2 regions of the Methylibium sp. T29 genome follow, and region 1 is predicted to be linked to the other one. Evidence: predicted binding sites of a transcription regulator. Region 1 holds the regulator's gene; the other holds the start of a gene.
What was found. Region 1 encodes HrcA, which represses chaperone genes, less so after heat shock. Its sites were predicted from a motif close to TTAGCACTCNNNNNNNNNGAGTGCTAA; they were not measured.
Positions count from the first base shown of each region.

Region 1 (4,725 bases):
CTGGGCGCTGCGCGCGTCGGCCGAGTCGTCGTCCTCGCTGATCGCGGCCAGCGCCGCCTGCACCGCGTCGATGATGGCCTGCGCGTGGCTCAGGCGGTGGTGCTCGGCGTTGAGCTCCGGCCATTCGTCGGCGCCGGGGGCCAGCTTGTCGAGCTCGGCGATCTGCCATTGCAGCCGCTCGCGCTCGCGTTCCAGGTCGGCCTGGCGGCTGCGCGCGTCGGCGAGCTGTTCGCTTGCGCTGCGCCACGCGCTCCAGGCGGCGGCCAGCGGCGCGGTGTCGAGGCCGGCATAGCCGTCGAGCAGGCCGCGCACCGCGTCGGGCCGCGTCAGGCTCTGCCAGGCGTGCTGCCCGTGGATGTCGACCAGGTGCTCGCCCGCCTCGCGCAGCTGGCCGATGGTGGCCGGGCTGCCGTTGATCCACGCACGGCTCTTGCCCTGGGCGTCGAGCGTGCGGCGCAGCAGCAGGGGGTCGTCGCCACCGTCCTCTTCATCGGCGAAGCCGGCATCGGCCAGCCAGGGCCGCAGCGAGGCCGGCGTGTCGAACTCGGCGCTGATCTCGGCGCGCGTCGCGCCCTCGCGCACCACGCCGGCGTCGCCGCGGTGGCCGAGCGCGAGCTGCAGCGCATCGACCAGGATGGACTTGCCGGCACCGGTCTCGCCGGTGAGCGCGGTGAACCCGGCCTGCAGGTCGAGCTCGAGCGCGGGCACGATGACGAAGTCGCGCAGGGCGATGCGCTTCAGCATGGGGTCTTCCTCAGCGTGCCGCCCACGGCTCAGGAGTGCGCGCCGTCGGGCAGCACACCTTCGTTCCAGTGCAGCTTGCGGCGCAGCGTGGCATAGAAGTTCCAGCCGCGCGGGTGCAGCACGCGCACGCGGTGCTCGCTGCGGCGCACGCAGATGCGGTCGCCGTGCAGCAGGCTGGCGAGGCTCTGGTGGTCGAAGTTCACGCTGGCATCGCGGCCGGCGACGATCTCGATGCGCACCTCGCTGTCGTCGGGCAGCACGATGGGGCGATTGGACAGCGCATGCGGCGCGATCGGCACCATCAGCCAGCCCGAGATGCCCGGGTGCAGGATCGGCCCGCCGGCCGACAGCGCGTAGGCGGTCGAGCCGGTGGGCGACGAGATGATCAGCCCGTCGGCGCGGAAATTGGCCACGAACTGGTCCTGCACATCGACCCGCAGCTCCACCATGCCGGCGCTGGCGCCGCGGCTCACCACCACGTCGTTGACGGCGAAGGTCTCGTAGATCACGTCGAACTCGTCGCCCGAGGGCCGCTTGACGCAGCCTTCCAGCATGGTGCGGTGCTCTTCCTCGTAGTCGCCGGCGATCATGGGTGCGATGGTCTCGCGGAACTCTGCCATCGGGATGTCGGTCATGAAGCCGAGCCGGCCCTGGTTGATGCCGATCAGCGGCACGCCGTAGCGCGCCAGTTGCCGCGCGGTGCCGAGCATGGTGCCGTCGCCGCCGACCACGACCGCCAGGTCGCAGTGCTTGCCGATCTGGGCGGCGTCGAGCGCGCCGTAGTCGGGCAGGCCGACGGCCATGGCGGTGGTGGTGTCGAGCGAGACCTCGAGCCCCTGGTTCGTGAGGAACTCGGCCACGCTGGCAAGCACCTGGCGACTGCCCGGCGCCTGGTATTTGCCGACGAGGGCAGCGTGACGGAAACGGCTCGCCATGGTGAGAGAAATTACACCACAGCCATTCGACGCGGCGCGCACCTCGCCACATGCCCGCAAAACCGCGCCCTACAATGATTTCCACCATGCTCGACGAACGTGCCAAGACCCTGTTGAAGACGCTGGTCGAGCGCTATATCGCCGATGGTCAGCCGGTCGGGTCGCGCACGCTGTCGCGGGCGTCCGGGCTGGAGCTGAGCCCGGCCACCATCCGCAACGTGATGGCCGACCTGGAGGAGCTGGGCCTGATCGCCAGCCCGCACACCAGCGCCGGGCGCATCCCCACGGCGCGCGGCTACCGGCTGTTCGTCGACACCATGCTCACCGCGCGGCCGCTCGACATGGCGCGCAGCGAGCCGGGCCTGGCCGCTGCGCAAGAACAGCTGCAGCCTGACCAGCCGCAGCGCGTGATCACCCATGCGGCCCAGGTGCTGTCCAACCTGTCGCAGTTCGTCGGCGTGGTCACCGCGCCGCGCAAGGCCGGCGTGTTCCACCACATCGAGTTCATGCGCCTGGGCGAGCGGCGCGTGCTGGTGATCCTGGTCTCGCCCGACGGCGACGTGCAGAACCGCGTGATCTTCACCGCGCGCGACCACAGCCCGGCCGAGCTGGTGGAGGCCAGTAACTTCATCAACGCCCACTACAGCGGCCTCAGCATCGAGGCGGTGCGCGAGCGGCTCAAGACCGAGATCGACGCGCTGCGCGGCGAGATCGCCCTGCTGATGCAGGCCGCGGTGCAGTTCGGCAGCGAAGCCGCCGACGGCGAGAACGAGCAGGTGGTGGTCTCGGGCGAGCGCAACCTGCTGACGATGCAGGACTTCTCCAGCGACATGGGCTCGCTGCGCAAGCTGTTCGACCTGTTCGAGCAGAAGACCCAGCTGATGCGCCTGCTCGACGTGAGCAGCCGCGCCGAGGGCGTGCGCATCTACATCGGCGGCGAGAGCCAGATCGTGCCGTTCGAGGAGCTGTCGGTGGTGTCGGCGCCGTACGAGGTGGACGGCAAGATCGTCGGCACGCTGGGCGTCATCGGCCCCACGCGCATGGCGTACGACCGCATGATCCAGATCGTCGACATCACCTCGCGGCTGGTGACGCAGGCGCTGAGCCAGAAGTAGCGCTCAACCCGGCCCGATCATCCGCTCCGGCCGCACCCACGCATCGAACTGCTCGCCCGTCAGGTGCCCCGAGGCCACGGCCGCCTCGCGCAGCGTCAGCCCCTCGGCGTGCGCCTTCTTCGCGATCTGCGCGGCCTTGTCGTAGCCGATGTGCGGGTTCAACGCCGTCACCAGCATCAATGAGCGTTGCAGCAGTTCGGCGATGCGGCCACGGTCCGGCTCGATGCCCCGCGCGCAATGCGCATCGAAGCTGCGCGCGCCGTCGGCCAGCAGCCGGAGGCTCTGCAGCACGTTGTGGATGATCACCGGCTTGTAGACGTTGAGCTCGAAGTTGCCCGACGCGCCGGCGACGTTCACCGCCACGTCGTTGCCCAGCACCTGGCAGCACGCCATCGTCAAAGCCTCGCACTGCGTGGGGTTCACCTTGCCGGGCATGATGGAACTGCCCGGCTCGTTCTCCGGAATGCGCAGCTCGCCCAGCCCCGAGCGCGGGCCCGAGGCCAGCCAGCGCACGTCGTTGGCGATCTTCATCAGCGACGCCGCCAGCGTCTTCAGCGCGCCGTGCGCATGCACCAGCGCGTCGTGCGCCGCCAGCGCCTCGAACTTGTTGGGCGCCGACACGAAGTCGGTCCCCGCGGCCTGCGACAGCGCCTGCGCCACCCGCGTGCCGAACTCCGGGTGCGCATTGAGCCCGGTGCCCACCGCGGTGCCGCCCAGCGCCAGCTCGCGCAGGTGCGGCAGCGCGGCGCGCAGATGGCCGATGCCGTGCGCCAGCTGCGCCACCCAGCCCGACATCTCCTGCCCCAGGCTCAGCGGCGTGGCGTCCTGCAGGTGGGTGCGGCCGATCTTCACCAGCTCGGCGTAGGCGCGTGCCTTGCCGGCCAGCGTGTCGTGCAGCGTGGCCAGCGCCGGCAGCAGCGCGTCCTCGATCGCGCGGACCGCGGCCACGTTCATCGCGGTGGGGAACACGTCGTTCGACGACTGCCCGCGGTTCACCTCGTCGTTCGGATGCACGAGCCGCTGCTCGCCCACCGGCCCGCCCAGCAGCTGCGAGGCACGGTTGGCCAGCACCTCGTTCATGTTCATGTTGCTCTGCGTGCCCGAGCCGGTCTGCCACAGCGACAGCGGAAACTCGTCGGCATGCTGTCCGGCGATCACCTCGTCGGCCGCGGCGATGATGGCCTCGGCCTTGCGCGCGTCGAGCACGCCCAGGTCGCGGTTCACCTGGGCGGCGCAGCGCTTCACCAGCGCCAGCGCCAGCAGCAGCTCCGGCGGCATGCGCTCGGTGGAGATGTCGAAGTGGTGCAGCGAACGCTGCGTCTGCGCCCCCCACAGCCGGTCGCCGGGCACGGCGATGTCGCCGAAGCTGTCGCGTTCGATGCGCGCTGGGGTCGTCGTGGGTGTCGTCATGGCGTGCCTCCCGATCGCAGGGCCAGAGCCATGGTAGCGATGCCTACAATCCGCGCTGGTGCCGGGTCGATCGCCTTCCTGGAAGCAAGCGCTTCGCGGAACGCCATGGTCCCGAGCAAGGGGCCGTTAGCTCAGTTGGTTAGAGCAGAGGACTCATAATCCTTTGGTCGTTGGTTCAAGTCCAACACGGCCTACCAGCAAACACCAAGCGATCTGCGCGCGGTCCCCGGGCGGCGTCATCGTTGGCCGAGATCAGCCTTCGAGCTGTATTCTCTAAATACAGCGTAACTTGAGTAAATCAAGATTACAGCCTATAGTGCGTTTAACGACGCTACCAACGAGCGGCTGTATGGACGAGTTCCCGGTGCGCACGGCAGACCAGCTTCCCGGCCTGCTGCAGAGCTTTCGCAAGGCGGCCGGCCTGACGCAGGCAGACCTTGCCGCACGGCTCGGGGTCACGCAGCAGACGCTGTCTGCGCTCGAGCGCAATGCAGGCACCGTCAGCGCGGCCCGGCTGATGA
Region 1 covers NZ_AZND01000082.1:227-4,951, forward strand. Annotated here, with positions in the region: partial or broken gene x551_RS11515 (AAA family ATPase) at 1-744, opposite strand, end outside; gene x551_RS11520 (NAD kinase) at 774-1,679, opposite strand; gene hrcA (heat-inducible transcriptional repressor HrcA) at 1,766-2,794, shown strand; gene fumC (class II fumarate hydratase) at 2,798-4,204, opposite strand; tRNA gene x551_RS11535 (tRNA-Ile) at 4,325-4,401, shown strand; gene x551_RS11540 (helix-turn-helix transcriptional regulator) at 4,554-4,725, shown strand, end outside.

Region 2 (5,427 bases), on a different contig from region 1:
CGGTGCCTTCACGGTGACCTTGAAGCTCTACCCGGCCATCGTCACGGCGCACCTGCTCGGCGGACTCGCGTTGTTGGCGCTGCTGGCGGCACAGGCCTGGCGTCCGGCCGCCGACCGGGTCGTGGGGGTGAGCTCCGCGTTGCGCCGCAGCTTGGTCATCGTGTCATTGCTGGCCGTGCTGCAGATCGCGCTCGGCGCCTGGGTCAGCACCAACTATGCGGTGCTGGCCTGCAGCGATTTCCCCACCTGCCAGGGGCGCTGGTGGCCGACGATGGACTTCGAGCACGGCTTCGCCGTGCTGCGCCCGCTGGGCGTGGGCAAGGACGGCGCGTGGCTGCCGTTCGCGGCGCTGACGGCGATCCACATGACGCATCGCCTGGGTGCGCTGCTGCTGCTCGGTGGCTTGGCCTGGCTGGTGTGGCGGCTGGCGCGAGAACCGGCGCTGCGCCGCTACGCCGCGGGGTTGGTCGGCGTGGCTGCGTGGCAGGTCGTTACCGGCGTCAGCAACGTCGTGCTCGACTGGCCGCTGCTGGCGGCCGTGGCCCACACCGGCGGCGCGGCCGCGCTGGTACTGCTGTTGACGGCGTTGCTGTTGCGTACCACGTCGGCGCGCCCGGTTGCCGCGTCGTCCCGGGCCACCGCGCCGCTCGTGACGCGCCGCGCTTCCTAGAATTGCTTCTTGCTGCAGACATGTCCGAGACCCTCGCCACCCCACCCGCCGCGCTGCACACCTGGCTGTCGCGCTGGCGCCAGTTCAGCGCGCTGACCAAGCCGCGCGTGGTGCAGCTCATCGTGTTCTGCGCAGCCATCGGCATGCTGTTGGCCGTGCCCGGCTGGCCGTCGCTGCCTGCTTGGGGCGTGGCCCTGGCGGCCTCGATCGGCATCTGGCTGGTGGCCAGCGCCGCCGCAGCCTTCAACTGCCTGGTCGAGCAGACCATCGATTCGAAGATGAAGCGCACGGCCTGGCGCCCGACAGCGAAGGGCGAGCTGAGCAACACCCAGACCCTCAGCTTCGCCGTGCTGCTGTGCGTGGCCGGCATGGCCGTGCTGTGGGTCTGGGTCAATGCGCTGACGATGTGGCTCACCTTCGCCACCTTTGTCGGCTATGCAGTGATCTACACCGTGTTGCTGAAGCCGGCGACGCCGCAGAACATCGTGATCGGGGGTGCCTCGGGCGCCATGCCGCCGGTGCTGGGCTGGGCCGCGATGCGCGGAGAACTCGGCGCCGAACCGTGGATCCTCTGCCTGATCATCTTTCTGTGGACGCCGCCGCATTTCTGGGCGCTGGCGCTCTACCGCGCCGAAGACTATGCGCGGGCCGGTCTGCCGATGCTGCCGGTGACGCACGGCAACGACTTTACGCGCCTGCAGATCCTGCTCTACACCTTCGTGCTGTTCGCCGCGACCCTGCTGCCCTTCGTCTACGGCATGAGCGGCTGGTTCTACCTGGTCGCGGCCTGCGCGTTGGGTGTGGGCTTCTGCGGCCATGCTTTCCGGCTGTGGCGCCACTACAGCGAAGCGCTGGCGCGACGCACCTTCCGTTTCTCGATCTGGCACCTGTCGCTGCTGTTCGCGGCCTTGCTGCTCGACCACTACCTGGGCCCGCTGCTGCGGGGTACGCCATGATGATGCGCAGGCTCGCCGTTCTCACCGTCTGTGCCGCGCTCGGGCTGCTGGCCGCCTGCGACCCGGCGGCCAAGCCCGCCGAGCCCTTCAAGGGCATCGACATCACCGGCGCGACTACGCACGCGACTTCGCTCTGAGCGACGTCGAGGGGCACCCGCGCACGCTGGCCGACTTCAAGGGCAAGGCGACCGTGGTGTTCTTCGGATACACACAGTGCCCCGATGTCTGCCCCACCACGATGGCCGAACTGGCCGCCGTGAAGAAGCAGCTCGGCGCGGACGGCGACAAGCTGCAGGCGGTCTTCATCACCGTCGATCCGGAGCGCGACACGCCGGAGATCCTGAAGGCCTATATGAGCAGCTTCGACCCGAGCTTCGTCGCGCTGCGCAGCACGCCTGAGCAGACCCAGGCGGTCGCGAAGTCCTTCAAGGCCTTCTTCCGCAAGGTCCCGGGCAAGGCGGCGGACAGCTACACGATGGACCACACGGCGGGCGCGTACGTCTACGATCCGCAAGGGCGGCTCCGTCTGTTCGTGCGCTACGGACAGCCGATCGAGGCCTGGGTGGCCGATCTGAAGCAGTTGCTGGCCTGAAAAAAGGCCGGCCCCATGAACAAAGCGGCCCGCGGGCCGCTTTGTCGTCGCCGCAAGGCACGTCAGGGACTCAGGCGTAGGCGGCCAGCGCCTTGCGCATCTTCTTCATGGCGGCTACCTCGATCTGGCGGATCCGCTCGGCGCTGACGCCGTACTCGGCGGCCAGTTCATGCAGCGTCATGCCGCCCGAACCGTTGTCGTTGACCTTGAGCCAGCGTTCCTCGACGATGCGTCGGCTGCGCGCGTCCAGCACGTCCAGCGCCTCGCCGATGCCGTCGCCGGCCAGCGCGTCACGGCGCTGGGCGTCGAGCACACGCGTCGGCTCGTGGCGGTCGTCGGCCAGATAGGCGATCGGCGCGTAGCTCTCGTCGCCGTCGTCGGTCTGCGGATCGAGCGCGACATCGCCACCCGACAGGCGCGTCTCCATCTCGATCACTTCCTCGCGCTTGACCTTGAGTTCACTGGCCACGATGTCGATCTCGGCATCGGTCAGCGTGCTGCGGTGCAGGTCGCTGTCGGTGGCATCGCCCTTGAAACCCTGCTTCATCGAGCGCAGGTTGAAGAACAGCTTGCGCTGCGCCTTCGTGGTCGCCAGCTTGACCATGCGCCAGTTGCGCAGCACGTACTCGTGAATCTCGGCCTTGATCCAGTGCAGCGCATAGCTGACCAGTCGCACGCCCTGGTTGGGGTCGAAGCGCTTGACGGCCTTCATCAGGCCGACATTGCCTTCCTGGATCAGGTCGCCGTGAGGGAGTCCGTAGCCCAGGTACTGACGCGATACCGACACGACCAGACGCAAGTGCGACAGCACCAAGCGACCGGCAGCCTCGAGGTCGTGTTCGTCACGCAGCCGCTGGCCGAGCGACTGCTCTTCCTCGAGCGTCAGCATCGGCAGGCGGTTCACGGCGGCGATATAGGCATTCAGGTCGCCGAGAGACGGGACCAGCGCCCACGGATCGCGCACCGTCAGCGCCTGCGAGCCCGCGGAAGTGTTCAGGGACAGCGTGGTGTTCATGGCATCGAAAGACATCCAGAACCTCCTTTCGTTCCATCAATATTAGCACTCACGTAAAACGAGTGCTAAAACTCCAAGACGGAAGGGCCAAGGACTGCCCGGATCACACTGCTTCGATCGGGCAAGCCGAAACCTCTTCGATAGTGAGCATATGCTTACAAATGCCGCTGCGGTCGAGGTGCGATGGCCCGTCACCCCGGGCGCTGCGAGCTCGCTAGACTGCGTTTCTTACCCGGAGACCGCCATGGCCGCCAGCTTCCATTGGGACGACCCCTTGCTGCTCGACAGCCAGCTGAGCGAGGACGAACGCGCTGTGCGCGACGCCGCGCAGGCTTACTGCCAGGACCGCCTGGCGCCTCGTGTGCTGGAGGCCTTTCGCCACGAGAAGACCGACCCGGCCATCTTCCGCGAGATGGGCGAGCTCGGCCTGCTCGGCGCCACGCTTCCCGAAGCCTATGGTGGCGCCGGCCTCAACCACGTTTGTTACGGCCTGGTGGCCCGCGAGGTCGAGCGTGTCGATTCCGGATACCGCTCGATGATGAGCGTGCAGAGCTCGCTCGTCATGGTGCCCATCCACGCCTTCGGGACCGAAGCCCAGAAACAGAAGTACCTGCCCAAGCTCGCCCGCGGCGAATGGATCGGCTGCTTCGGCCTCACCGAGCCCAACCACGGTTCCGACCCCGGCAGCCTGGCCACGCGCGCGCGCGCCGTGCAGGGCGGCTACGTCCTCAGCGGCGCCAAGATGTGGATCACCAACAGCCCCATCGCCGACGTCTTCGTTGTCTGGGCCAAGGACGATGGCGGGCAGATCCGAGGCTTCATCCTGGACAAGGGCATGAAGGGCCTGGAAGCCCCTGCGGTGCACGGCAAGGTCGGCCTGCGGGCCTCGCTCACCGGCGAGATCGTCATGGACGAGGTGTTCTGTCCCGAGGAGAACGCCTTTCCCGAGGTGCGCGGCCTGAAGGGGCCCTTCACCTGCCTCAACAGCGCCCGCTACGGCATCGCCTGGGGAGCGCTGGGTGCTGCGGAGGACTGTTTCCACCGCGCCCGCCAGTACGTGCTCGACCGCCCGCAGTTCGGCCGGCCGCTGGCGGCCAACCAGCTGATCCAGAAGAAGCTTGCCGACATGCAGACCGAGATCACGCTGGGTCTGCAGGGCTGCCTGCGGCTGGGGCGCATGAAGGACGAAGGCACGGCGGCGGTCGAGATCACCAGCATCATGAAGCGCAACTCCTGCGGCAAGAGCCTGGAGATCGCCCGGATGGCGCGCGACATGATGGGCGGCAACGGCATCTCTGACGAGTTCGGCGTGGCGCGCCACCTGGTCAACCTCGAGGTGGTCAACACCTACGAGGGCACGCACGACGTGCATGCCCTGATCCTCGGGCGGGCCATCACGGGAATCCAGGCGTTCTGCTGAGGCCGGATCGCGCGGCCGGCGTGCATCTCCCCTCAGGTTGGCGTCAGCCCACCGTCAGTACGCTGCCGAACGCAGCGGAGACGATGCGGGTCGACGGGGAGGCAGGCCTGCGCGCTACAGTGCGGGCCATGGTCATCGCTTCCACTTCGAACATGATTCACCGTTCCAAGGCACTCGCGCAAGACCCATCCTCCATGCACATCCTGCTGGCTGAAGACGACCCGGCACTGGCCGAGTCGACGGCGCGCGCACTGCGCTCGCAAGGCTGGGTGGTCGACCACACGCCCCGCGGGGAACCGGTCCCGACGTCTGTCAAGACGGATCCCTACGACCTCCTGATCCTCGACATCGGCCTGATCGGCATCGATGGCTTCGAGACGCTGCGTCGTGTGCGCGAGCAGGGCTCGACCCTGCCGGTCCTGATGCTGACCGCGCGCGACGCGATCGAGGATCGCGTGCACGGCCTCGAGATGGGCGCCGACGACTACCTCGTCAAGCCGTTCGCGCTGGCCGAGTTGATCGCGCGGGTGAAGGTGCTGACGCGCCGTCACCAGGCGCGCCAGGGCAGCGTGCTCTCGATGGGTGGGTTGCGCATGGACCTCGAGGCCAACCGGGCCTGGATCGGCGAACAGCCGCTCGATTTGTCGGCGCGCGAATGGGCGGTGCTCGAGTACCTGCTCAGCCGGGTCGGACATGTCGTCGGCAAGGAGCAGATTCTGCAGGCCATCAGTGGCTGGGACGATGCGCTGTCGGAGAACGCGGTCGAGGTCTACG
Region 2 covers NZ_AZND01000156.1:1,749-7,175, forward strand. Annotated here, with positions in the region: gene x551_RS15635 (COX15/CtaA family protein) at 1-670, shown strand, start outside; gene cyoE (heme o synthase) at 691-1,626, shown strand; partial or broken gene x551_RS15645 (SCO family protein) at 1,626-2,218, shown strand; gene rpoH (RNA polymerase sigma factor RpoH) at 2,289-3,248, opposite strand; gene x551_RS15655 (acyl-CoA dehydrogenase) at 3,478-4,653, shown strand; gene x551_RS15660 (response regulator transcription factor) at 4,848-5,427, shown strand, end outside.
Region 2: a site for HrcA is predicted at 3,276-3,302, ahead of rpoH (RNA polymerase sigma factor RpoH). Genes of this name have one in related genera too.